3 regions of the Thermorhabdus hydrogeniformans genome follow, and region 2 is predicted to be linked to each of the others. Evidence: riboswitches for the same ligand, from Rfam matches in the RefSeq annotation. Region 2 holds a riboswitch; each other region holds the start of a gene.
What was found. Region 2 has a riboswitch for thiamine pyrophosphate ahead of thiT (energy-coupled thiamine transporter ThiT). Riboswitches for the same ligand answer to the same signal wherever they lie in the genome.
Positions count from the first base shown of each region.

Region 1: another riboswitch for thiamine pyrophosphate. It lies ahead of thiC (phosphomethylpyrimidine synthase ThiC); the one in region 2 lies ahead of thiT (energy-coupled thiamine transporter ThiT).
Region 3: another riboswitch for thiamine pyrophosphate. It lies ahead of thiS (sulfur carrier protein ThiS); the one in region 2 lies ahead of thiT (energy-coupled thiamine transporter ThiT).

Region 1 covers NZ_JBJYKD010000023.1:18,952-23,519, forward strand. The annotation lists gene ACKX14_RS11130 (hypothetical protein) at 1-167, shown strand, start outside; gene ACKX14_RS11135 (nucleoside kinase) at 164-1,819, opposite strand; TPP riboswitch at 2,002-2,106, shown strand; gene thiC (phosphomethylpyrimidine synthase ThiC) at 2,158-3,456, shown strand; gene thiD (bifunctional hydroxymethylpyrimidine kinase/phosphomethylpyrimidine kinase) at 3,470-4,285, shown strand; gene ACKX14_RS11150 (DsrE/DsrF/DrsH-like family protein) at 4,353-4,568, opposite strand, start outside.
Region 2 covers NZ_JBJYKD010000033.1:4,588-21,463, forward strand. The annotation lists gene ACKX14_RS13295 (AzlC family ABC transporter permease) at 1-572, shown strand, start outside; gene ACKX14_RS13300 (AzlD domain-containing protein) at 559-867, shown strand; gene ACKX14_RS13305 (MurR/RpiR family transcriptional regulator) at 1,267-2,109, shown strand; gene ACKX14_RS13310 (2-hydroxyacid dehydrogenase) at 2,135-3,238, shown strand; gene ACKX14_RS13315 (class II fructose-bisphosphate aldolase) at 3,229-4,065, shown strand; gene ACKX14_RS13320 (GntP family permease) at 4,207-5,568, shown strand; gene ACKX14_RS13325 (FGGY-family carbohydrate kinase) at 5,707-7,227, shown strand; gene ACKX14_RS13330 (DNA methyltransferase) at 7,453-8,694, shown strand; gene dnaE (DNA polymerase III subunit alpha) at 8,681-12,130, opposite strand; gene ACKX14_RS13340 (DNA methyltransferase) at 12,411-14,216, shown strand; gene ACKX14_RS13345 (CPBP family glutamic-type intramembrane protease) at 14,429-14,812, shown strand; TPP riboswitch at 15,008-15,115, shown strand; gene thiT (energy-coupled thiamine transporter ThiT) at 15,193-15,849, shown strand; gene mfd (transcription-repair coupling factor) at 16,328-16,876, shown strand, end outside.
Region 3 covers NZ_JBJYKD010000045.1:17-4,584, reverse strand. The annotation lists gene thiE (thiamine phosphate synthase) at 161-826, opposite strand; gene thiH (2-iminoacetate synthase ThiH) at 854-1,981, opposite strand; gene ACKX14_RS14580 (thiazole synthase) at 1,999-2,766, opposite strand; gene thiS (sulfur carrier protein ThiS) at 2,770-2,976, opposite strand; TPP riboswitch at 3,045-3,144, opposite strand; gene ACKX14_RS14570 (hypothetical protein) at 3,342-4,427, opposite strand.

The DNA.
Region 1 (4,568 bases), on a different contig from region 2:
TGGTGGTGCCAAGGGCGGAAATCCGAAAGAGATGCCTTGACGACGCCTGCACCAGATATGAATATGAAATCATATACAGCAGCATAACTGTAGTCCATGCCCCAAGACACCCCCTGGCGGGGCCGCCTCCGTCCCCCCCGCCCGAAATCCCGCCCCGCAAATCTTAATCCCCGTAAAAGCAGCTGCCCCCTATAAACTCCCGTATTATGGACGTCAGGGGTATATCTTTTTCATCTTCTATCGGCACAAAGTATGCAAGAAACTTCAACAGGTAGCTGGCGGTGACGTATTCGGGGTCTTCGGGTCTAACCTGCTTCAGCAGCGGTTCGGCGTACTTTTTCAGTACGGCAAGTTCATACACCAGGGCCGAATTGAACATCACGTCCGCCTCTTCCTGGTACGGGAATATGTTTTTCTCGGCACCCTTCAAAACCGACGGCCACATGGCTATGGTCTTCCTGGCGTCGGCCGAACGGCTCCAGCTGTCTCTCACAATGCGGCGAAGCAGTCTTGTGTCGGTGGTGGAAATACGGTTGTGGTTGTCAAGGCTGAGCTGCGTGAGGGCGCTTACGTATATTTTAAATTTGTTCTCCTTAGGGATAGACAACGTCAGACGCTCATTGAGGCCGTGTATGCCTTCAATGATAATGGGCTGGTCCCTGTCCACCCTTATGGGGATGTTCTGATACTCCCTTTTGCCAGTATGAAAATTATATCTGGGCAGCAGCACTTCCTTTCCCTGAATCAGCCTGGTCAGGTGTTGATTGAAAAGCTTTATGTCTATGGCCTCCAGCGCTTCAAAGTCGGGTTTACCTTCTTCATCCAGAGGAGTTCTATCACGGTCAACAAAGTAGTCATCCAGGGATACGGATATGGGCCGGAGTCCGTTTACCCTGAGCTGGACCATGAGGCGCTGGGCGAAGGTGGTCTTGCCCGATGAGGATGGGCCCGCAATGAGAATTATCCTCATTCTTTCCCTGTTCTCATATATGGTGTCGGCTATCTGGGCTATCTTTTTCTCATGCAGGGCCTCGGCTATTCGGATGATTTCACCGGCCCTGCCGGCGGCGATGTAGTCGTTCAGCGCGCCCACATCGGCGACTCCCAGAATATGGGCCCATCGCTCGGCTTCCCTGAATACCCTGGCAAGTTTCGGCTGTTCCCGGTATGGCGCCACCAGGGTGGGATTTGACCTGCCGGGGAATTGAAGTATGACGCCGGGGAGGTAAAATTTGAGTTTAAACCATTTAAGGTAGCCGGTTGATGGCAGCATGTAACCGTAAAAGTAGTCCTTCATACCGTCCAGTTCGTATATATTGACAAAGGGTTCTTTCCTGTACTTCAATACCCTCACTTTGTCTTCAAGGCCCATTTTTTTGAACATTATGGCGGCCTCTTCGACGGACATCTTCGTCTTCAGGATCGGGATATCCCTTTCCACCAGCTGCCTCATCCTGCTTTCAATATCTTCCACATCTTCCTCACTGATGGGCTCTCCCCTGTATATCTCACAGTAGAGACCATCTCCAAGGGAGTGTTCAATGTGGACCCTGCAGCCCGGTAAGACATCGTGACATGCCTTTATGAACAAAAAAGAAAGACTTCTTACATAAATCTTCATGCCTATTTCCGTGGTAAGGTCCAGAAACTCCAGCCGGGCATCTTCTTTCAGGACGTATGTAAGTTCCCTGAGCCGGTTGTTCACTATGGCCCCGACAATGGGTGATGAGTACTCTTTTTGATATTCTTTTGCCAGTGTTAGAAGCGCCACGGGTTCATTTATTAATTTTTCTCCACGGCCATCGATGGTAACCTTCATAACGTTACCCCCTCCTGCTAATACAGTGCAATTTTATAATCTAATACTTAACATTTCTTTTTTCCATAAATCAATTCAAGGTTCCCTTTGCTATTATACCACATCTTCAGGCAGGAAATTTCACAGTTGTAGAACCGAATTGACATTACCCTGTTTTTAAAGTATAATGAATCAAACTAAATATTTTCTACCAGGGGTGCTGCTTAGAGCGGCTGAGACGGGACAATCCCGAACCCTTAGAACCTGTTTGGGTAATGCCAGCGAAGGGAAGGTAGAATATCAGTGTTTATAAACCGCATCCCTTCGGATGCGGATTTTATTTTTCTGGAGGGATAAAAATGACCCAACTGGAAGCGGCCAGAAAAGGATTTATAACAGATGAGATGAGGGAGGTGGCAAAAAAAGAAGGAATAAGCCCGGAAGTGGTAAAAGAGGGAGTTGCCGCAGGCAAGATAGTAATCCCTTTTAATCCCAACCACAGAGGGTTAAAACCGTGCGGCATAGGAAAGGGGCTCAGGACAAAGGTCAATGCCAATATCGGGACATCCGACAAGTACCCCGATATGGCGCCGGAGCTTGCCAAGGCAAAAACGGCAATAGACGCCGGAGCCGATGCCATAATGGATCTTTCCACCGGAGGGGATATTAAATCCATAAGAAAGGTCATGCTTTCTGAAGTCAGTGTGCCTCTGGGAACGGTGCCGGTTTATGAGGTTGGGGTTCTGGCCCAGAACAAAAACGGCAGTGTCATTGAATTCACGGATGACGAGCTTTTTGAAGTTATAGAACAGCAGGCCGAACAGGGTGTGGATTTTATCACCGTTCACTGCGGCCTGACACTGGAGGCTGTAGAAAGGCTTCGGCGGGAGGGCAGGATAACCGACATCGTGAGCAGGGGCGGGGCCTTCATCACGGGCTGGATGCTGAAAAACGAAAAGCAGAACCCTCTCTACGAACACTTCGACAGGCTGCTGGAAATCGCCAAAAAATACGATGTGACCCTGAGCCTGGGAGACGGCTTGAGGCCGGGCTGTATCGCCGACGCCACAGACCGCGCCCAGATCCAGGAGCTCATAATACTTGGCGAACTGGTGCAGGAGGCCTGGAAACATGGGGTGCAGGTGATGGTGGAAGGCCCCGGACACGTGCCGCTGGATCAGGTTCAGGCCAATGTTCAGCTTCAAAAGAGGATATGCCACGAAGCGCCTTTTTATGTGCTGGGGCCTCTTGTGACCGACGTGGCAGCGGGTTACGACCACATCGCCGCCGCCATCGGCGGGGCCGTGGCGGCGTCCGCCGGAGCCGATTTCCTGTGCTATGTGACTCCTGCAGAGCACCTGGGACTCCCTACGGAGGAAGACGTAAGAGAGGGAGTTATAGCATCCAGGATTGCGGCCCATGCGGCCGATATAGTAAAGGGTATTCCGGGAGCGATAGAGTGGGATTTAACAATGGCCGCAGCCCGGAAAAACCTCGACTGGGAGTCTCAGTTAAAGCTGGCGCTGGACCCTGAGAAAGCACGAAGATACAGGGACGAAAAAAACCCTTCGGATGTCAGGACGTGCACCATGTGCGGCAAATTCTGCGCCATGGACATTGTTGCCAAATACCTGGGAAAAAGCAGGAGCGACTGTTAAAGGAGAGCTGTTTATGAAGAAAATCTTGACCATCGCAGGTTCCGACAGCATAGGCGGAGCGGGCATCCAGGCCGACATAAAAACGTTTTGTGCCCTGGGTGTATACGGCATGAGCGTCATAACGGCCGTCACCGCCCAAAACACAATGGGTGTTTTTGACGTCAGGGAGCTTGACCAAGAAATTATAAGGGGACAGATAGACCGGATTTTTGAGGATGTTGAGGTAGACGCCGTTAAGATCGGCATGGTGTCAAGCAGTACCATCATTGAAACTGTGGCGTCTTCATTAAAGAGTTGGAATGCAAAAAATATTGTGCTGGACCCGGTCATGATTTCAAAAAGCGGTTATTATCTTCTAAAAAAAGAGGCCATCGACGCATTAAAGGAAAACCTGGTGCCGCTGGCCGATGTGGTAACTCCCAATATACCCGAAGCTGAGGAACTGACGGGTATGAAAATTGCGACTGTGGCGGACATGAAAGAGGCGGCAAAGCGTATAATTGACATGGGGCCAAAATCGGTGGTGGTAAAAGGCGGGCACATGAACGATGATGCCGCAAATGTATCTGACGTATTTTACGACGGAAAAGCCTTTAAAATTTTGTCGAGCGGGAGGATTGTCACCGGAAACACTCACGGGACCGGTTGTACATATTCCGCCGCCATTGCATCCTACCTGGGCAGGGGGTTTGACATGGAACAGGCAGTAAAACTTGCGAAAAAATACATTACAGAGGCCATAAAAAATTCTTTATCGCTGGGCAAAGGCGCGGGTCCTGTCGGCCACCTGGTGGAACTGTACAAAAAGGCCGGGATACGATATGAATGAAAGTTCTGAATAAGCTGATTAATAAAACAACCCCGGCTGCAGGATTAAATCCAAACCGGGGCATTTTCTAAATAAATAAATTAACATTTGCTTCATCGGCTTCCCCAAGATAGGTCGCCACTCCGGCGTAGTCTATGCCGTCTATCAACTCTTCCTTTTTTATGCCCATGACATCCATGGACATGGTGCAGGCAATTATTTTAACTCCCAGGGCCTGGGCGTTTTGCATCAATTGGTTCAATGTGTCGACGTTTTTGCGCTTCATAATATATCGCATCATCCT
Region 2 (16,876 bases):
CCTCTGCGGGGCAGTTTGCCGGAACAAAGCTGATTATTGCTGATGCGCCTCTTCTGGAGATTGCTTTAACCACGTTTGTGATTAATATCAGGTATATGCTTATGTCATTATCCCTTTCCCAGAGAATAACCTCTAAAATGCCAATCGTCAAAAGGTGCGTTATGGCCTTTGGCATTACGGATGAGACTTTTACTGTAGCTTCTCTTGAGAAAAGGGAGATTACATTTGCTTATATGATGGGGCTTATTACCTGCCCTTACTGGGGCTGGGGACTGGGCACCGCATTGGGGGCGTTGACGTCTTCCATACTGCCGCAAAGGTTGCAAAGTTCTATGGGTATCGCATTATATGCCATGTTTATCGCACTGATCGTCCCGGCTGCAAAAAAATCAAAAGCGGCTCTGACGGTTTCTGCAATTGCAATCAGCATAAGCTCATTTTTTACATGGATGCCGTATATGGCCGAAGTTTCAGAAGGATGGAGCATTATAATCGCCACAATCGTCGCATCGTGCGCGGGTGCGCTGCTTTTTCCGGTGGAGGAAGATGAATATGAATATGAATATGAATAAAATTTTGACGGCGGTACTTCTAATGGCTGTTGTAACATATATACCGAGGGTGCTTCCCGTAGCGATTTTTAAGAATAAGCTGAGATCAAGGTTTATCCGTTCTTTCCTGTATTATGTGCCGTTTGCTGTGCTTGGGGCCATGACTTTCCCGGGTATTTTGTATTCCACCGGGCATTTATCCTCTTCGGTTATTGGCATGGCAGCTGCGCTTATTCTGGCTTATTTTGAAAAGGGACTGATGAAAGTGGCCATAGGAGCCATTTTGGCGGTGTACCTGTGGCAACTGTGGTTATAGAAAGCGGAGCTGAAACATAGATAAAAGATGCGAAAACCGGGCGCTTCTGTTTCTGATGCGGTTCAGGATGGGGTCGGCTCTGAAAATGTCGTTCCGGTTCATGGCTTCTTTCACTTCTCTATAAAGATTTCGTCTTCATAGTAGCCGGATTGCCGTTAAAGCCGAAGCCTCCCGCATTACCCTCCATGATCATGCGGTAGGCTTCGTTTATTTTCCGCATTTTCTGTTCCGCCGGGTGCCTCAAAGGATTATCGGCCTGGTCGGGGCAGCTTATAAAAAAATCGCTTCAAAAAAATTTTTCTTTTTCTGCAGGAATTTATGAAAAAATGTAGAATAGAAATACTAAAAAGAGTTAAAAATTAACTACTATAAAAGTATAGGAGGTGAAAAATTACCACGTTGAATATTTTTACTGAAATAAGGACTAAATACAATATTCTGTCTCCAACGCAGAAAAAAATTGCAGATGTAATATTGAATAACAGTGACAAGGTTATTTTGATGTCCATAAGTGACCTGGCAGAAAGGTGCGGCACGAGCGAGACTACAATAATGAGGTTTTTAAGAAAACTTGGTTTTGATTCATATCAGGTCTTTCGTGTGAAGGTGGCGCAGGACATATCGGATAAAACCCCTCAGGCTATTTATGAAGACATTTCGCCGGATGATTCTACCGAACAGGTAAAGCAGAAAGTAGTACAATCTACTATAGATTCTATAAAAGACCTTAACAGGATGCTGGACAACAACTCAATAAAGAGGATAATAGACCTGTTTATGAAATCAGACAGAATATTTTTCTTTGGTGTAGGAGCGTCCAGTGCTATAGCCCTGGATGCGTTCCACAAATTTTCGAGATTGGGTTTAAAGGCATCTTTTTGCAGCGATTCCCACATCATGAGCATACTGAGTGCCCATACCGCAACCACCGACCTTATGGTTGCCGTTTCGCATTCGGGAGAGAGCAGAGAGATTCTTGACGCGGTAAAACTTGCCAGGGCGAATGGAACTAAGGTTGTGGCCATCACCAGTTATCCCAATTCCACCCTGACCAGGCTTTCCGATGAAGTATTACTAAGTTCCACAAATGAGACCAGATACCGCTCTGATGCTATGGTTTCTAGGATAATACAGCTCGTCATCATAGACATACTGTATGTCGCTCTGGTTTTGAAGCTGGGGCCGGAAGCCATAGATAAGGTGAATAAATCAAGACTGGCTGTTGCAGAGAAAAAGGTATAAAAAGTATGCGGGAGGGATTAATATTATGACATTGAAAGTTAAAGCACTATTAATTGGCGATGCCATGATTCCGGGTGGAGATTTTGAAGCGGCGGCAAAAAAACACCTTTCAGAGTATATAGAAGAAGTTCTGGTGGGCGACTGGGAAGATAACTGGGATGAGCTTCAAAGAAGGCGGTTAATTGTAGAAAAAAACGGCCCCGAGGTTGAAGAAGTGGTGCCGCTGATAAAAGAGAGGGGCCGCGATGTGTCTATGCTGTTTGGACTATTCGTGCCCATTTCAAAAGAGGCCTTTGACTGCATGCCGAAGCTGAAGATCGTAGGCGTTTCCCGTGCGGGGCTTGAAAATGTTAACATTCAGGAAGCCACAAAACGCGGGGTACTGGTGTTCAACGTGGAGGGGAGAAACGCCGAGGCGGTTTCGGATTTTGCCATAGGCATGATGCTTGCCGAATGCAGAAACATTGCCAGGGCGCATTACTCCATAAAGAGCGGGAAATGGCGTAAAGAATTTTCCAACTCCAACTGGATACCTGAACTTAAGGGGAAAACCGTGGGGATTGTAGGGTTCGGATATATCGGCCGACTGGTTGCTCGTAAGCTTTCGGGATTTGAGGTTGAAAGGCTGGTTTACGATCCCCATGTAAAAAGAGAAGAGATCATTGAAAGCGGCTGTACTCCGGTTGACAAAGAAACCCTGTTTAGCAAGAGCGACTTTATTACACTTCATGCCCGCTTGACCGAAGACAGCAAAAATCTGGTTGGAGAAAGGGAAATATCTCTTATGAAGTCTACGGCCTATATCATAAATACCGCCCGGGCGGGTCTCATTGACCAGAATGCGCTTTTAAACGCATTGAAATCAAAGAAGATTGCCGGCGCAGCGCTTGATGTATTCTGGGAAGAGCCCATCCCCGAAAACAGCGAACTGCTTGCACTGGACAATGTCACTCTTACAAGCCACCTGGCGGGCACAACCAAAGAAGCCCTCACAAGGTCTCCTGAACTTTTAATGGAAGATGTCAGGAAATTTTTGAAAGGCCGGGAGGCCAGGTTCATAGTCAACCCCGAAGTCCTCCGGAATGAAGATTTTAAAAAGTGGTTGGAAGAGGTAAGAAAATGCTCGTAAATCTGAAACCGGTTCTAACTGAAGCAAAAATGAATAAATATGCCGTGGGGGCATTTAACGTTTACAATTATGAGACGATAAAAGGAGTTGTGGAATCCGTCAGGGAACTGAAGATACCGGCTGTTATTGCTTTTGGGGAACGTTATATAGAGAACATGCAATTCAAAGAGGTTTTTGCATTGGTAGACACAATGATAAAAGACTTGGAGATCCCCGTGGTACTGCATCTTGATCACTGTAAATCCTTTGAAAATATTATTAGGGCAATCAGAGCGGGATTTACGTCGGTTATGTTTGACGGTTCAGAATTGCCCTTTGAAGAGAATGTTAAAAGGACTGAAAAAATAGTTGCTGTTGCCCGTGCGGCAGGCGTCAGTGTTGAGGCGGAACTGGGTTCCATTGCAGCGGGAAGGGGCTCCAGCGAAGAAGGATATCGGGAGATTTACACCGATCCGGCACAAGCGGAAGAGTTTGTAGAAAGCACCGGCGTAGACGCATTAGCCGTATCTATCGGAACGGTTCATGGCATTTATAAAGGAGAACCCAGAATAAATATGGATGTTTTAAAAGAAGTCGCATCAAGGGTGGATATTCCGCTGGTTCTGCACGGAGGCTCCGGAACTCCCGAGGGTATCATAAAAGAATGCATAAAAAACGGTATCTGCAAGATAAATGTGAATACCGAAATATCGCTTTATACACTGAAGAAGATAAAGGAGATGCTTGCCGACGAAGGCGATTGTCATCTTTCCCGCGTTTCATTAAAAGAAGTGGAGTACATAAAGGATGTGGTGAAAAAATATATGCTGCTTTTTTACAACGCATAGCGGCTGTGGCGCTTTAATCCCGGGTTCTAAAAATCCGGGACTTGCCTTAATAATTCTGAAAATAAAGGGAGGTGCAAAATCCAAGTATAGTTTAATTAATAAATATTGTCAAAAAAATAACATTATGAGGGAGGGGTTTGAATGGTCACCGGTCCAGTGCTGCTTGTGATATTTTCTATCGCTATAATATTTGTGCTTGTATCCATTATAAAATTTCGACTCAATCCATTTTTGGCTTTACTTTTAACGGCTTTGCTTACAGCATTCCTTACAGGAATGCCGATCGCCAAAATACCGTCTGTTATGGCCGAAGGTTTCGGTTCTACACTTAAAGGGATCGGCATAGTAATAGGGCTCGGCATAATTCTAGGGCATATTTTAGCTGAGGCGGGAGCTACCGAACAAATTGCCAACAGCCTGTTAAGAGTAGTCGGTGTGAAAAATTCTCCTCTGGCGATAAATATTACGGGCTTTCTTGTTTCCATCCCCGTCTTTTTTGATGCTGCTTTTGTGATTTTGATATCGCTGATTAAACAGATTTCGAAAAAGACAGAAACATCTTTAATAACTTTTGTTACCGCTCTGGCGGTGGGCCTGATAGTAACCCATGCTGTGGTCATACCGACTCCCGGCCCTGTTACGGTAGCCAGCAATATGGGAGTAAATATGGGTATATTTACACTGTATGCCATTATAGTATCTATACCTGCGTCACTTGTGGGCGGCTGGCTATACGGTCTTTACCTGGGCAAAAAGTATCCATATGTAAAAGAAGAGGTCGAACAGGAACTTGCATATCAAGATGAAGGTGCTGTAAAGAATATGAAAAGACCGTCCGGGGCCCTTTCGCTGTTTGTCCTTTTGCTGCCTATAATCATGATTCTTCTGGGCACGATCATGTCAATTGCTCTTCCTAAAGATTCCGCTGCATCGGCTTTCTTTTCGTTCATTGGCGATAAGAACATAGCGCTTTTAATTGGAGTTTTTGTAGGAATTTTTGCCATGAAACCGTATTTGACCGAGCCTTTGGAAAACATAATAGCAAAAGCCGCGGCATCGGCGGGCATGATATTGCTGATCACCGGCGCAGGAGGATCGCTTGGTAATATTATAAACAACAGTGGCATTGGAAAGTACATTGTGGATACATTATCAAATATGCATATTTCAGTAATATTCCTTGCCTTCATATTGAGTCAGGTATTGAGGGCGGCGCAGGGCTCCACCACAGTAGCGCTGGTTACAACATCTTCTATCCTGGGACCGATAGTTGGGCAGCTGGGTGTTTCACCTGTGCTGGTAGGGCTTGCAATCTGTAGCGGCGGAATAGGTTTGTCTCTGCCAAATGACTCGGGATTCTGGGTTGTAAACAGGTTTTCCAATTTCGATGTTAAAAAGACTATGCAGTCATGGACCATAGGGGGTACTATCGCCGGTATCGTGGGATTTATAATGGTCCTGTTACTCAGCCTCCTATCGGGTGTTCTACCGGGGCTTTCTTAAATTGAAATTGAATAAGATGAAAGTATAAAAAAATAAAAATTTAAGGATAAAGCCTGACATCGGAACGGAAAGCTTTTGATGTCAGGCTGAATGTATGTCTTGACGTATCGTTTAATAACACTGGGGGAGGACCATAATATGGACTATATTCTTGCTGTTGATGTCGGAACATCGAGCCTGAGATCCATAGTTTACGACCTCCGGGGGAAGGTTATCTGCATGGCTCAGAAGGAATACCACTCCGAGTTCAAAATACCTTCGTATGTAGAACAGGACCCACGCACCTGGAAAGAGGCTTTAATCATTACCCTGAAAAATGTTTCGGACTTTATAAGACAAAGAAAAATAAAGATTTCCGCCATTTCAGTTACATCACAGAGGGCTTCCGTAATACCGGTAAATGACAGATGCGAGCCCCTGGACAATGCAATAATGTGGCAGGATAAGCGCAGTTTTGATAAGTGCGGTAAAATACAAAGCATGTTGGGTGAGGAAAAGGTATACCGAAAGACCGGCCTTCGTATTGACCCATATTTTTCTTTGCCGAAGATGCTGTGGTTAAAAGAGGAAAGGCCCGACATATTTAATAAGGCTTATAAATTATTGGGTGTCCAGGATTTTATAATTTACCAATTAACAAATCTCTTTGTGACCGACTGGACCCAGGGTTCCAGAACTATGCTGATGAATATAGAGAATTTCAGTTGGGATGAGGAAATATTAAAAGAAACCGGGATAAAAAGTTCAATTTTATGTGAACTGGTTCCTCCGGGAAGCACGGCTGGATATTTGACGGGGGAAATGGCAGGCTTAACCGGTCTTACGGGGGGCGTTCCCGTGATAATATCGGGTGGAGACCAGCAGTGTGCAGCTGTGGCGCTGAATATTCTGCAGCCGGGTCATGCTGAAGCAAATACGGGTACCGGTTCATTTATCATTGCTTATTCGGAAAAACCCGTTTTTGATAGAAAGCGCAGAACTTTATGCAGCGCGGCTGCCGTTCCCGGAAAGTGGGTTTGCGAAGCGGGAATGTTTACGACTGGTGCGATATACAGGTGGTTTAAGGAGCAGTTTTTCGGTGCTGAAAACAAAGATAAAGATCTTTATACCATGCTGAACGAAGAAATTAGAGATACCCCTTTAGGCTCCGGCGGAGTATTAATACTGCCGCATTTTGAAGGTAGTGCGGCACCTTACTGGAATCCCCTGGCGAAAGGCGTAATTTTTAATCTTACTCTGGGCACAAAAAGAGCGGATATAGCAAGAGCGATTCTCGAAGGCATTTGCCTGGAACTGGCGGATAATCTGTCGATTATAGAGGAAAATGTAGGAAGCATTGATGAAATAAGTGTGGCGGGAGGGCTGACAAGGTTTGATTTATTTAATCAGATGCAGGCCGATGCTTTTAATAAGCCCGTGATAAAGTATCAGAACGATGAGGCGTCTTCTTTGGGAGCTTCAATTGTTGCCGCGGTTTCACTGGGATGCTATAAAAACTATGATGAGGCCTTTAAAAATATGTCGCAAAATATTCAGCTGATTTTTGAGCCGGAACCGGACAACACCTTAAAGTTCAAAGAATTGGTTAGAAGAAAGAACCTTTTATATGAGGCGTTAAATAAAAACGGCATATACGATGTATTTAAAAATAATGTCTAAAACTGCGAAACGGTGCAAATTAAAAGTGCGGGCCGGGTCGAAGCTTATGTATTTGATGCAAAAATTCAGCACGGCCGAAATTTGTTAACGCCGAACCTGGGCGTTGAAGAAGATGTGAGAGGATTTTCGAAATGGTTCGCGAATATAGATAAATTGAGCGTCGGCATTCTTTCTGATAAACACATGTACAAACGGGGAAGTGAAATTATGTCTGATGAAAACAACATGGACGTTTCCTGCTACTTGAGGGAATACCGTTTCAGCGACAACGCGAGCCTGTTTGAAGACGAACCCTCCGGCACCAGGGTGGAATATGTCTCCATAAGCGGTCGGGATATACCGAGATACATCAACGAATACTGGACGTCCAGGCAGAGGCAGGCTTCTTCAATACACGAGATTTCATACAGGGCGTGTTTCAAACCGCAGCTGCCCCGTTTTTTTATAAACCTGCTGACCCGGGAGGGGGATACGGTTTACGACCCCTTCAGCGGCAGGGGCACCACGGTGATTGAGGCGGGGCTTATGGGCAGGCAAATCATCGCCAATGATATAAACCCTTTGAGTGAAATCCTGTCAAGGCCGAGGTTTTTTATACCTGACCTCGAACAGGTGGAAAAAAGGCTCTACGAAATACCCATCGACAGAAACGCCAGGGCCGAAATAGACCTTTCTATGTTTTACCATCCGGAGACCGAAGCGGAAATTGTTTCTTTAAGGAATTATCTTCTGGAGAGGAGAGACAGCCGCCTGGAGGACGCCATAGACGGCTGGATACGCATGGTGGCCACAAACCGGCTCACCGGCCATTCCCCGGGTTTTTTTTCGGTCTATACTCTGCCGCCCAATCAGGCGGTGAGCCCCGAAAGGCAGATAAAGATTAATGAGAAGCGCAACCAGAAGCCGGAATACAGGGATACCCGCAGCATTATCATGAAAAAGTCCGCCTCCCTTCTCAGAAATCTAACCGGTCGGCAAAAGCAAAACCTCCACCGGGCCGGCAAAACCGCTTTATTCCTGTGCAACGACGCAAGGCACACTCCGGAAATACGGAGCGAATCGGTTCGGCTTACGGTGACATCGCCGCCTTTTCTGGATGTGGTGCAGTATTCCCGGGACAACTGGTTGAGGTGCTGGTTTAATTCCATCGACGCCGATGAAATATCCGGCAAGATAACCATGTCGAAAACCGTTGAAGAGTGGTCGGTCGTGATGGGGGAAGTCTTTCGGGAGCTTTTCAGGATAACAAAAAAAGGGGGGTGGGTGGCCTTTGAAGTGGGGGAGGTGAAGGGGGGCTCCGTTATGCTTGATGAATACGTGGTTCCCCTGGGGCTGGCGGCGGGCTTTGACTGCGAGGGGATACTCGTAAATCTTCAGGAGTTCACCAAGACGTCCAATATATGGGGAATCGACAACAACACTCACGGCACCAACACCAACCGGATTGTATTATTTAAAAAGCATTAGTGAGTGAAGACCGGTGTGCTTGTAAATATCGCCGCCCCCCTGTGGCCGGCTGACCATTGCCTGCGGCCAGACGTAAATGGCCTGCGGCGGCAGGGCGGCCGGTCTCGGGCGCCTGCTGCACCGGCATTGGGGCCGGTGGTTGGACCTCTTCGGTGGCAAAGCCCCGGGGCCGGTGACGGCCATGCGGATTTTGACCGCCCCATGGTTTCTGCCGGTCCCCGGCGTGCTGCTTCGCCGGCAGGGGCAGTATCTTTTCGGCCACCACCGTCCTGTGGCCGTCGTCGCTTAAGTCCGTCCATCCGTCGACGATGACGGGGGCGCCGGAGGAGAGATACGGCCCGGAGTGCCGAAGCACCCGGGGGAACACCACCACTTCCACCGCACCGCTCAGGTCTTCCAGGCGCACGAACATCATGCGGCCGCCGCTGCAGGTGCGGCCCCGGCGGGGGTCCAGCAGGATTCCGGCAAGGCGCACCCTTTTCTTGCGGCTGATTTCCCCCACCCGGGCGGCGGTATGGGTTCGGATCCGCGCGGCTTCACGCTCCCAGAGTTCCATGGGGTGGGCGGTGATGTAATGGCCCAGGGATTGAAGCTCCTGTTTTACCTTCTGGTCGGGGGAAAAGTCCGGCAAAAACACATCTTTTGCCAGGATTTCCGCGGGGAATTCCTCCGGCAAAAGGCTCAGCTGATCCGGGCTTTCGGCCTTTGACTCCACCAGGGCCGATTTTAACGCAAGAAGCAGGGCGGGGCGGGGGATGCCGAAAGCGTCGAAAGCGCCGGCCAGAATCAGTGACTCTATGGCCTTGCTGTTTACGACCCGCCTGTCCACCCGCCTGCAGAAATTGAAAAAACCCGTAAATGGGCCGCTCTTCCTGACCCTGAGGATTTCCTCGATGCCGCGGGCACCCAGATTTTTCACCAGGGCAAAGCCCGTCCTTATAGCGCCGCTTTTTTCTTCGCCCTTATTAAAATCCGGTAATTTTTCCTGCAAATTCCCGGATTTTATCGGTCCGGGTTCCTCGGGGGTAAATCCCACCCCGCTCCTGTTGATGTCGGGCAGGAGGAGTTTTATACCCCGCCGCCGTGCCTCGGCAAGATAAAGTTGCAGGCGTGAAGGCGTGTCCATGTACAGGCTGAGCAGGGCCGAAAAATACTCCAGGGGGAAATGCTCTTTTAGATAGACGGTCCTGTAAGCCGTAATGGCGTAGGATACGCTGTGGGACTTATTGAACCCGTAATCCCCGAAGGCCTCCAGTGTGGAAAAAATCTCTTCGGCCGTTTTTTCATCGATGCCCCGCTCCCGGGCTCCCCGGATAAAGCGGGGTTTTTGAGCTTCTATGTCTTCCCTCTTCTTTTTTGCAATGGCCCTCCGCAGCAGGTCCGCCTCCCCCAGGGTGTATCCCGCCACGGCATGAGCGGCCTGCATAAGCTGCTCCTGGTAGAGGAAAACCCCGTAGGTGTCCGAAAGTACCGGTTCGAGGCAGGGGTGGGGGTAGGATACCTCTTTTTTTCCGTGACGGCGGGCGATGAATTCCTCAGCCATGCCGCTCTGCAGGGGGCCGGGCCGGTAAAGGGCCAGCACCGCCGACAGGTCTTCAATGCTCTGGGGGCGCACTTTTTTTAGCATGTTTCTCATGCCGGTGCTTTCCAGCTGGAAGGTGGAGGTGGTGTCCCCCCGGGCCAGGGCCTCGAAAGTGGCCCGGTCGTCCAGTGGGATGTCCTCCGGCCTCATGTCGATGCCGTACCGGGATTTGATGAGCTTCAGGGTGTCGCCTATCACCGTCAGGAACCGGAGGCCCAGGAGGTCTATCTTCACAAGGCCCAGGTCTTCCAGCATTTCCATGTCCGCCTGGGTGATTATTTCCTCTCCGGAGGCCCGCTGGAGGGGGACATATTCGGTAAGGGGCCTTTTGGCAATGACCACCCCCGCCGAGTGCTGGGTCATGTGCCGCGGGAGACCCTGGAGCTTCCGGGCCATTTCGAAGGCTCTGCCGACCTCTTGATCACGCCGGATTAAGGCCGCAAGGCTCGGGTTTTGTTCTTCCGCCTCTTCCAGGCTTATGTGGGAATAGGGTATGAGTGAACACATCCTGTCTATTTTTTCATAAGACAGCTTCAGAGCCCTTCCCGTATCCCGGAGCACCGCCCGGGCCTGGAGGGTGGAGAAGGCCCCGGCGTGGGCGATGCGCTCCCTGCCGAACCGCTCCCTGATATATTCCAGCACCTCCCGCCGGCCCCGGTGGCACAGGTCCACGTCTATGTCCGGGGGGCTCACCCTTTCAGGGTTCAAAAACCTCTCAAAGATGAGGCCGTATTTAAGCGGGTCCACATCGGTGATGCCCAGACAGTAACCCACCATGCTGCCGGCGGCGGACCCCCGCCCCACTCCCACGGGGATGCCCTTTCGCCTGGCGAAATCCACTATATCTTTGACTATGAGGAAGTAACCCGGAAAGCCGGTGTTTTTGATCACCGAAAGCTCATAGCCAAGGCGCTCCTGGACGGCGGATGGCAGGGGCCGCCCGTAGCGCCTTTCGGCCCCTTCCATGGCCAATTTCTCCAGGAAGCTTGCCGCGTCGTGGCCCGGGGGTACCGGGATTTCCGGCAGGTGGACACCGCCCAGGTCCAGTTGCACATTGCAGCGGTCGGCTATAAGGCCGGTATTAAAGAGAGCCCGGGGTGCTTCGGAGAAGAGTTTTTCCATCTCCGCGGGGCTTTTCAGGTAATGCTCGCTGCCGCCCATGGAAATGGCCTCCCCCAGCACCGAAAGGGTTTGGACCGACAGCAGCACCCGGTGGAGGGCGGCGTCTTTCGGTTCCAGATAATGGACGTCGTTGGTGGCCGCCAGGCCCACATTAAGGTCGGCGGCGATGGAACTCGCCCAGAAATTGACCTTTTTTTCTTCCGGGAGGCGGTGGTCCTGAATCTCCAGAAAAAAGTTGTCCTTTCCGAAGATTTCGGCGTACTCCCCCGCGGCTCGGCCGGCGCTTTCAATGTCTCCGCTCAATATGAGGCTTGCCACCTCACCCTTGATGCACCCGCTCAGGGCTATGAGCCCGCGGCTGTGGGATGAAAGCAGGTCTTTGTCCACCCTGGGGCGGAAGTGAAAGCCATCCAAATGGGAAGCCGTCACCAGCTGGAGGAGATTATTATAACCCTCCCGGTTTTCCGCCAGCAGTACCAGGTGCCAGGGGGCTTCCCTGCCTTCCTTTCTGCGCCGGTCTTCCACCACATAGACCTCGCAGCCGATGATAGGCTTTATACCCGCTTCCGTGCAGAGTTTGTAAAAAGGTACCACGCCCCGGAGACCCCCGTGGTCCGTCAGGGCCAGGGCCTTCATGCCGAGCTCCGCCGCCCGGTCCACCAGCTGCGGCAGGCGGCACAGGCCGTCCAGGAGGCTGTATTCGGAGTGGACGTGAAGATGGCAGAAGGACATGAAAATCACCCCATGCCGAACTTATGTTCGCGATTATATATTATATAGCACAATATTCATTTTTAGAAGTGGAAACTTCAGGACATTGAGAATCCGGATTAGATGAAAAAAATTCGCCTGCATAAATTGGGTAAACGCCTTTAACGATGAGTCCCACGGATGTATAATATAAATGTCCGGTATATGTAAATCACGGAAGCCGTAATCACGGGTCTCCACCCCGGCGCCGGAATGTTTCTTAAGGCCCGGATCCAGCATGTGAATTTACGGAGGTGAAACCGTGGATATAGATACGCCCATTGACAGACCAATTCCTCCGAAAAAGGATTGCGCCCGCTACAAGATGCACAAATACTGGGCCGGCAAGCCATGGTATGTGGTGTCGGAATACATAAGGCATTTCTCCCGGGAAGGTGAGATAGTTCTGGACCCTTTTTGCGGCGGCGGGGTGGTGGGATGCGAAGCCCTCATAAATAGGAGAAAGGCCGTCATCAGCGATTTAAACCCGGTGGCGGTGTTTATAGCGAAAAACACCTGCCGTTCGCCCGTGGATCTTGAAAAATTTCAGGAAGAGTTTGAAAGGATAAGGGCGGGAGTGAAGGATGAAATTGTTGACATGTACATGCTGGAAGGGCGGTGCCCGGTATGCGGGCGAGGGCTGGTGGCAAAGCATGTGGTCAGGGGGCCGTCGCTCGGAGGAGAATGGATTGTGGAAGCGCGCTGCATATCCGGTCACGGCAGAAACGGCCATATCCGGCGGCGCCTTACGCCCGGGGAAAAGGCCCGCATCAAGGTCATTGAGAGCAGAGAAATTCCGTACTGGTTTCCGGACAGAAAACTGCCCGACGGCCGGGAGATCATGAGGTTAAAAAATGCCGGGATGCGCGGCGTCCATGAGCTTTTTACCCGGCGAAATCTCATAGCTCTTTCCATGATTTACCATGAAATTCAGAAAATCGATGATGATACGATAAGAGACCTGATGCTTCTGGCCTTTTCCAACACGGTGCTTCACGCAAGCAAGTTAAAGAGCGAGAGCCTCAGGCCCATGTCGGCCAATTCTTATTACTGTATGGGGGACTGGATAGAGGAAAACGTATGGGAAAGGTTTGAAAACCGTGTATTGTGGCGCTGGGGGGTTCTCCAGGGCAAGAAGGAAACCAACCGCCTTATTGGCGATTATTTCAGGCCGGCCGGCGATTGTTCCGGCCTTCAGAAAGATCGGACTTTTCTCCTGCTCAACCGCCCGGCCCAGGACCTCTCGGAAATACCGTGTGAAAGCGTCGACTACTGCTTTACCGACCCTCCCTACGGGGGCAGTATTCAGTACTCCGAGCTCACCCTCCTCTGGCGGTCGTGGCTGAAAATGGGGGATGATTTCGCCGCTGACGAGATAACCATAAACGACTTCCAGGCCAAGAGCGAGGAGGACTTTGAAGAGATGCTGACCCGGGCCTTTCTGGAGATCTACAGGGTCTTAAAACCCGGGCGCTGGCTTTCGGTAACCTTTAACAACAGGGATCATAGAGTGTGGTGCGCCCTTTTAAACGCGTGCCGGGCGGCGGGTTTTGAAATGGTTAACATAGTGCCTCAAGAGCCCTTGGGTCGTTCCTTTGTCCAGTCATGGAGCGGCAACTCCCTGAAAAGGGACCTTATATTGAATTTCAGAAAGCCGGGAGGCAGACGGGCACCGCCATGGAGGAATCAGACCGCGGCGGCGGATGACGGCGGCAAAATTCCCCTGAAAGGCGGCAGCGGCGATGCTGTGCCCTGCGGGGAAAGCCTCCGGTGCCGGAGGGCTGCCGGGCCGCTGCCGGTGAAAGACATAATTTTAACGAGTGCCGGGGAGTATCTGTCGAAAAACGGCGACGCCACTTTGCCGGAACTTTTTGAGGCGGCCATCATGAAGTGGATAAACCTCACCTACGGCGGGGCCAATCCCGGCGGGGAGGGTACCTATTTTGACATGAATTTTGTCGACAGGTGCCTCTCGGAGACCCCCGGGTTCATTAGAAAGTTGGCCGGAAACGGCGTATGTTATTCGCTTTCCCAGCCCAAACGAAACAACGGGGCAGGCAGCTCCTAGAAAATGGCTGCCGCTCCCCCGGCGGAGGCCGAAGGGTTATAATGTAAGGATTAAAAACATAAATTACAGGACAGAATAAACCCTGACATCCGGAAAAGCGATTTTCATATCTTCGATTTTATATGCCCGTATGGGTCTACCTCGAAGATACTTCTGGGTTTAGGGAGGAGATTTTCATATTTTCTTTTTCTCAGACGCCCCAGGCTGCGGCCGTGTTAGCGGGGCTGCTGGCCGCGGCGGTTTGTTACCATTTGAACGGCAGGGCGTTGAAGGCCTTCGGGGAAGAGGCGGTCACGTACGCTGCACCCGTGTTCGAGGAACTGCTCAAGACGGGATTTGCGCTGGCACTGGGAGGCGGGGTTTTTTTGTCTCACCTAACCTTCGGGGCTGTGGAGGCGGCTTACGACCTCTACAAAAACCGGGGCGCCCCGGCCTGCCGGGCGGGTATTGCCGGATTTGTAAGCCACGGTGTTTTCGGGGCCGTAACCGGGTATTGCATAAAGTATTTTAACAACCCCCTGCCCGGCTTGATTGTGTCGATTCTCATCCACATGGGCTGGAACTACACAGTAATGAATTTTAATAAATTGTTTTAAAGGCCGCTTAAGAGCCGTGTTTTTAAAATATCGCCGTTCAGACTCACAATACCTATAAAATCAATAAAAATCATCAAAATAAGCCCGTATTCGAGTGATGTTCAGCTTGATAAATTTGTAAAAGAGTGATATATTGAATACACCAAATAAAATTATTATCATTTAACCCTTATTCAATTAAAAAATTAACCTGACTATGTCCACTGGGGGAGCAGGTATGCTGAGAAAGCAAGGGAAAGCCCTTGCTGACCCTTTAAACCTGATCTAGGTAATGCTAGCGCAGGGAAGTGGCAAGATTAGCCGTAACTTTGCGTTACGGCTTTTTCATCTACTCTCCGGACATAGTCAATCCACTATGGGCCGGAGAGGAGGTGATTTATTTGGATTACCTTATCGGCGTATTTAAAGACCTGACCGAACTCACTCCCGTCACCCTTTCGGTACTGGCGGCCATTGTCTTGACGGCGGTGCTGCTTATGGTGGTGGGTCCCAGGGCGCGTTTCAACTCCAGGGCTATAGTCTATGGAGGGCTCTGCACGGCCATAGCCTTTGTGTTATCCTATATCAGGCTCTATCACTGGCCTCAGGGAGGGTCCATAACGCCCGCCAGCATGCTGCCGATGTTTGTCTACGCCTATATATTCGGGCCTGCGGCGGGGATAGCGGCGGGGGCGGTTTACGGCATCCTGCAGCTCATTCAGGACCCCTTCATAGTCCACCCGGTGCAGGTGCTGCTGGACTACGTCATAGCCTTTGCAGCCATGGGTCTTGCGGGCTTCTGCAGGAACAACATAAGTCTGGGCGTGCTGCTGGGAGGTTTTGGCCGCTTCTTTTCCAGCTTTCTTTCAGGCGTCATTTTCTTCGCTTCCTATGCGCCGGAGAATATGAGCCCCGTTGTTTACTCCATACTGGTTAACGGCCTGGTTATCGGGACCGACAGCCTGATCTGCTTTGTCGTATCCCTTCTGCCCCAGGTCCGGGCCCTGGTGGAAAGACTGAAGCGGGGCACCATGACACAGGCGAGTGAGCAAGCTTGAAATCCATGCCGGTTCCCGGTCGAAGCATTCACGGCGGAAAAAGGGAAATAGCCAGAATATGAATTTTAAAATTGTTACCATTTTTGGTGCGCCGCTCTGCCGGCGCGTTTTTGTTCGGCCGGCGTAATATTGTGCGGGTGCAGGAATGAATATCACATTAAATGTGATAATATATTACAGTAAGCGTGATATTAGCAGGAGGTGTAACGCGCGCCCGGTGGATTGTTTCCCCGCGGTGGCCCGCTGGCCAAAGAAAACCTGGTATGACGGGAGGAGTTTATTAATTCACTTATCAATCGCCTTTCCGGAGGGCATAGCATCATGCCGGCCGGCCCTCGCGCGGACGGATTTTTTAAATTTGTTGATACGGCCTTATAATTGGGGTATAATAATAAAGTCGGCCCATGCTTTTAACAGGGCTTTTCGGTATTTGTCAGAATATTTATAAATCAACTTTTTTTCAAGACGGGAGTGTATGATGATAGATGTAGTTAAGTTTTCGGAAGAAATACCTGAATTTAACAGGCTTGTCAGGGATCTGAACAGAGGGCTGTCCAATTTACTCGCATACGGTGTTTCCGATTCCCAGAGGGCTTTTTTGATTTCTGCGTTAAAAAAGAAGACGGGCGCCCAGATCCTGGTTGTCACCGCCGACTCTCTGGAGGCGAAAAAGATTTCCGACGATCTGACCTTTTTCCTGGGGCCCGACGAGGTGGCCGTTTTCCCGGCCAGCTCGGTTATACCCTATGAGACCGCCGCCAGAAGCCTGGAGTTCACCGCCCAGAGGCTAAAGGTTGTGGAAATGCTTCTTTCAGGCAAATCCGCAGTCGTGGTGGCCCCCCTGCAGGCTCTAACAAGCAAGCTGGTGTTGCCGGAAAAAGTTAAAAATTTCACAATTCACTTTAAAGTTGGGGAACGGGCCCCTCTGGAAGACGTGATATTGAAGCTGGCGGCCATGGGATACGAGAGGGTGGACATGATAGAGGGCAGGGGGCAGTTCGCCGTGCGGGGAGGCATACTGGACATT
Region 3 (4,568 bases), on a different contig from region 2:
TAAGAATGATTAATGCAATTATAACAATTTATAAACATTTTGTAAATAAATGTATCTATCCAGGATCGCGTATATTAATAAAGAGCTGTATCACAGAATGGCTATAAAAAATAATCTACAAAGCAATTTTTTCCAGTGCTCAGCCATGGGAATACGACATCTATAAATATTTATCTTTTTCCGCCGCCTGTCTTATCTTTTCCCGGAGAGACTTTATTTTCTTTTTTATGTCCGGCGCTTCCAGGATTTCGGTCACCATGCATATGCATCTTGCGCCATGCCTTACCACTTCCTGGATGTTATGTTCCTTTATGCCGCCAATGGCCACAAAGGGGATGCCTATGTTTTTCACCACAAAGTCCAGATACTCCAGGCCCACCGGGTCACACACATCCTCTTTGGTGAAGGTCCTGAATATGGGGCCTACTCCGATGTAATCGGCCCCTTTTTCCACCGCCTGTCGAGCCTGCTCAGGGGAATGGGTGGAAACTCCTATTATCATATCTTCTCCCACCAGCTCCCTTACCTTTTCGATGGGCAGGTCTTCCTGACCGATATGTACTCCATCGGCTTTTACCAGCAATGCTATATCTACATCGTCGTCAATGATGAAAGTGACGCCGGCTTCCCTTGTCATTTCCCTGATTTTTAAACATTCCCGGTATTTATAAAGGTCCTTTTTCTCTTTTTCCCTGTATTGAACTACTTTTATCCCGGCCTCAATCATTTCTTCAACCACCTGGATATTTGTCCTTCCCAGGGAAAACTTCTCACCAGTGATGCAGTAAATATCCGTGTCCAATATATTTTCTTTCCTTTTTTTCATCCGTTGGTTCCCCTCCAGTCGCTATGTTCATGAACACAACTTTTTCTCGATAGAGTCCCATTGCTGCCAGTCCTCGAAAATGGGCTGGTATCCCTTTTTCACCAACATCTGTTTTATCTCCTCCACACTTCTGGGGTCAGATATTTCAAACTGGGGCGCCCTCCTGGCGGGATGAGCATAACCTCCCACTCTTGTAGAAGAGCCCGCCGACATTTTAGTGACCCCGAGAGGCAGTATGTTGTCCCGGAATTCGGGCCTTTCCCTGGTGGATATGGTTATTCCGACTCTTGGCAAAAACAGCCTGTGAGCCAGGAGAATTTGCACAAAACTCCTGTCGTCCACCGGGTTCGGGGGTTGAAAGCCGCTAAAGCTGGGGCGAAACCTGGGCAAAGATATGCTCACCTGCACATCCCAAAATTTCTTCTGCAAGTAATCGGCGTGCAGTCCTGTAAAAAATGCCTCCTTTCTCCAGTCGGCAAGACCCAGGAGAGCCCCCACGCCCACCGTCCTCATGCCTGCCCGGCAGCTTCTTTCCGGGGCGTCCAGCCGATAATGGTAATTTTTCTTGGGGCCGAAATGATATTTATCGTATATTTTCGGGTCGTAGACCTCCTGAAACATGGTGAGGCCGTCCACGCCGGCTTCGACCAGTTCCCTGTACTCCTCTTCTTCAAGGGGGTAGATTTCTATTGAAACGCTGGAAAAATAATTCTTTAAAATACCCACACAGTCTTTTATATATGATACCGGACTGTGCTGCCTCGATTCCCCGGTCAGTATAAGTATTTCTTTTATTCCCGTTTTGGCTATGGCTTTTGCCTCTTCTTCCACCTGTTTCAGAGTGAGCTTTTTCCTCTCGAACTTATTTCTGGCATTAAAGCTGCAGTAGGCGCACTGATTCGCACAAAAATCAGACAGGTATAACGGCGTGAACAGAAAAATCACTCTTCCAAAATTTCTCAGGGTTATGCTGTGGGCTTTTTGTGCCATTTCTTCAAGAAAATTTCCGGCCGCCGGTGATAAAAGCGTCAGATAATCGACTTCATCCAGGTGTTCTCTGGAAAGGGCGTTCAATACGTCCTGTTCGGTCCGGTTCAGGAAAAAACGCTCAAAATCAAAGTCCTCATACTCCTTATAGACATCGTAAAAGCTCATTAATACCGCCTCCATTTTTAATACAGGAACCCGGTCAGTGGAGATGAGGCCTCGGCATATTTTTTGGTTGGCGCAAGACCCGATAAATAAGCCATTCTTCCGGCCTTTACTGCAAGGCTGAAGGCTCTGGCCATTGCAACCGGATCTTTTGCAGTCGCAATGGCGGTATTGACCAGTACCGCCGCTGCACCCATTTCCATGGCCTCCGCCGCCTCGGAGGGTTTGCCGATTCCTGCGTCCACAATTACCGGCAGGTCAATTTCTTCAATTAAGATACGAATCAATTCACGAGTCCTGAGACCCCGGTTTGAACCAATGGGGGCGCCAAGGGGCATTACGGCGGCTGCTCCAGCTTCCATTAGCCGCTTGGCCACCATCAGGTCGGGGCTAATGTATGGAAGCACCACAAATCCTTCTTTTGCAAGGATTTCGGTAGCTTTTATGGTCTCATAGTTGTCCGGCAGCAGGTACCTCTGGTCGGTCACCACCTCTATCTTGACCCAGTTGCCGCAGCCGGCCGCCCTGGCTATCCTGGCGATTTTCACCGCTTCTTCGGCGGTTCTGGCGCCGGAGGTATTGGGCATGAGGATGCAACCTTCGGGTATGTAATTTAGCTCACTTTCTTGAGGCTGTTCAAGGTTAACTCTCCTCAGGGCCACGGTAACTACCTGAGCTCCTGATTGTCGCACGGCTTCCCCCATGATCCGGTAGTCCGAAAACTTCCCGGTCCCTATAAACAGCCTGTTTTCCAGTTTCCTTTCGCCTATTATTAAATTATCATTCATTTTTTATCCTCCTCCCACGATTCTCACTATCTCGACCTGGTCGTTCTCGCTTATTACAAAATTGTCCCAGTCTTCCTTCCTGACAACGGAAGAATTGACCACCACAATCACCGAATTAAGCCTGCACCCCTTCATGTCCAGTAACTGACCAACGGTTACTGCATTTGCGAGGTTTTCTTCCTTCCCATTTAGAATGACTTTCAAATACACCCCTCCTTTAAAGGAAAAATAAAAGCTTCCATCGATAGGGAATCAATGGAAGCTCCGATTTACTTTTTAAGCAATCCTCATTACTTCCCTCCGGTGGCATTACCCACATCAGGTTCAAAGGGTTGGACTTTTGGTCCTCTCAGCCTTTCGGCACCCCTAGTAATGTATTCTATTTTATGTTTCTAAAGTATAATTTTATTTTTTTGTTTCTATAAATATAATTTTATTCCTTATTTTGAAATTTGTAAAGTAACCATCCTGAAAAGACATTTTCCGGCCATTGTTTCAGCTTCAGCCAGCTGCTGATATTTTACCCGCTCTCGCTTTCTGACGTTAAAAAACGGCATTGTTTGTCAAAAGGTAGGTTATACGACTAAAGGCGTCAAAACCCATGCAAGTATGAAGGCCGATATGATGCGGATAATCATACCCACTATGGATGCCTGCATGGCTTCACCGGCGGTAAGGTCGGAATTTTGAGACCACACCGCCGGTATCTGGGCCAGGGGGATCTGCAGGGGGAACCCCGAGGCGCCAAGAATGAATGAGCCGATCGCCATGCGTGGCGGCACCTTGGATATGGTCTCCACCAGGGTGTTCATGGCCAGTGTGGGCGACACCAGGATTGACTGCAGACCTGTGGTCGGGTCGATTGAAAGTGCGGAGAGGAAGGAGGATATGGCGGCTTCTATGGGCTTCCATATTCCTACAAATTCCAGGGCGCCGATAAGAGCGAACACCACGGCGGCGGCCGGTATCAGCAGCAGGAATAACAGCTCCGCCCCCTCCCGCGCACCGTTAAATATCGTGGGAATGGCGGGGGTATTTGGGGTGAACCTCGGCATTTCACTTATGTCTTTGTATTTCACATTCCTGTAAATGGTCTTGCTCAGGATAAACGGCACCAGGATAACCGGCAGGAACAGACCCACCACGATAATGGGGAAGGCCCATATTCCGCCCTTCGTAAAGGCCAAGAGGCCCAGCATGAAAGTGGAAAAAGACTGGTTGCCCTGGCACATGGTGGCGATGGCTATTTTCTGCTCATCCTTTGTGGCGCCGGCTTTTTTTAGCGAGGGAGCTGTTATGCGCCCCGACGCGTTGATATCTCCGAGGATGTTGTAGATGGCAGGAACGATCACCAGGGGAGTAATTCTAATGAGTTTGGCCAGCGGGGTAAACACCCGGACCAGGGCGTCGGTGAAACCGAGGCGCTCCAGGATCCGGCCTGTCATGACGCTGAGTATGATGGCGCTGCCCAGTGTACCGGTAAGATACACCTTCACGACTATGGGTACCACTCTGCCGACCATGGCGTCGAAAATTCCGCCGATGATGGCGGGCTTTACAAACAATATTACAAGGGAAAGAAATAACAGACTCAAACCAACCCACTCTATGGTTTCCATCCTGCGTTCCGTTCCAACGACCACTTTTTCTTTGACAGCCATGTTAAACCTCCTTTAAATAATAATTTTGTAAGAAAAGCCCGGAGAATCATTACAGACTTTTACTTAATATCACCTTCTCTCACCTCCTCGTATAATATATTTAGTAAATCAAACTTATTCAAATTCCAGTTAAACATGGAC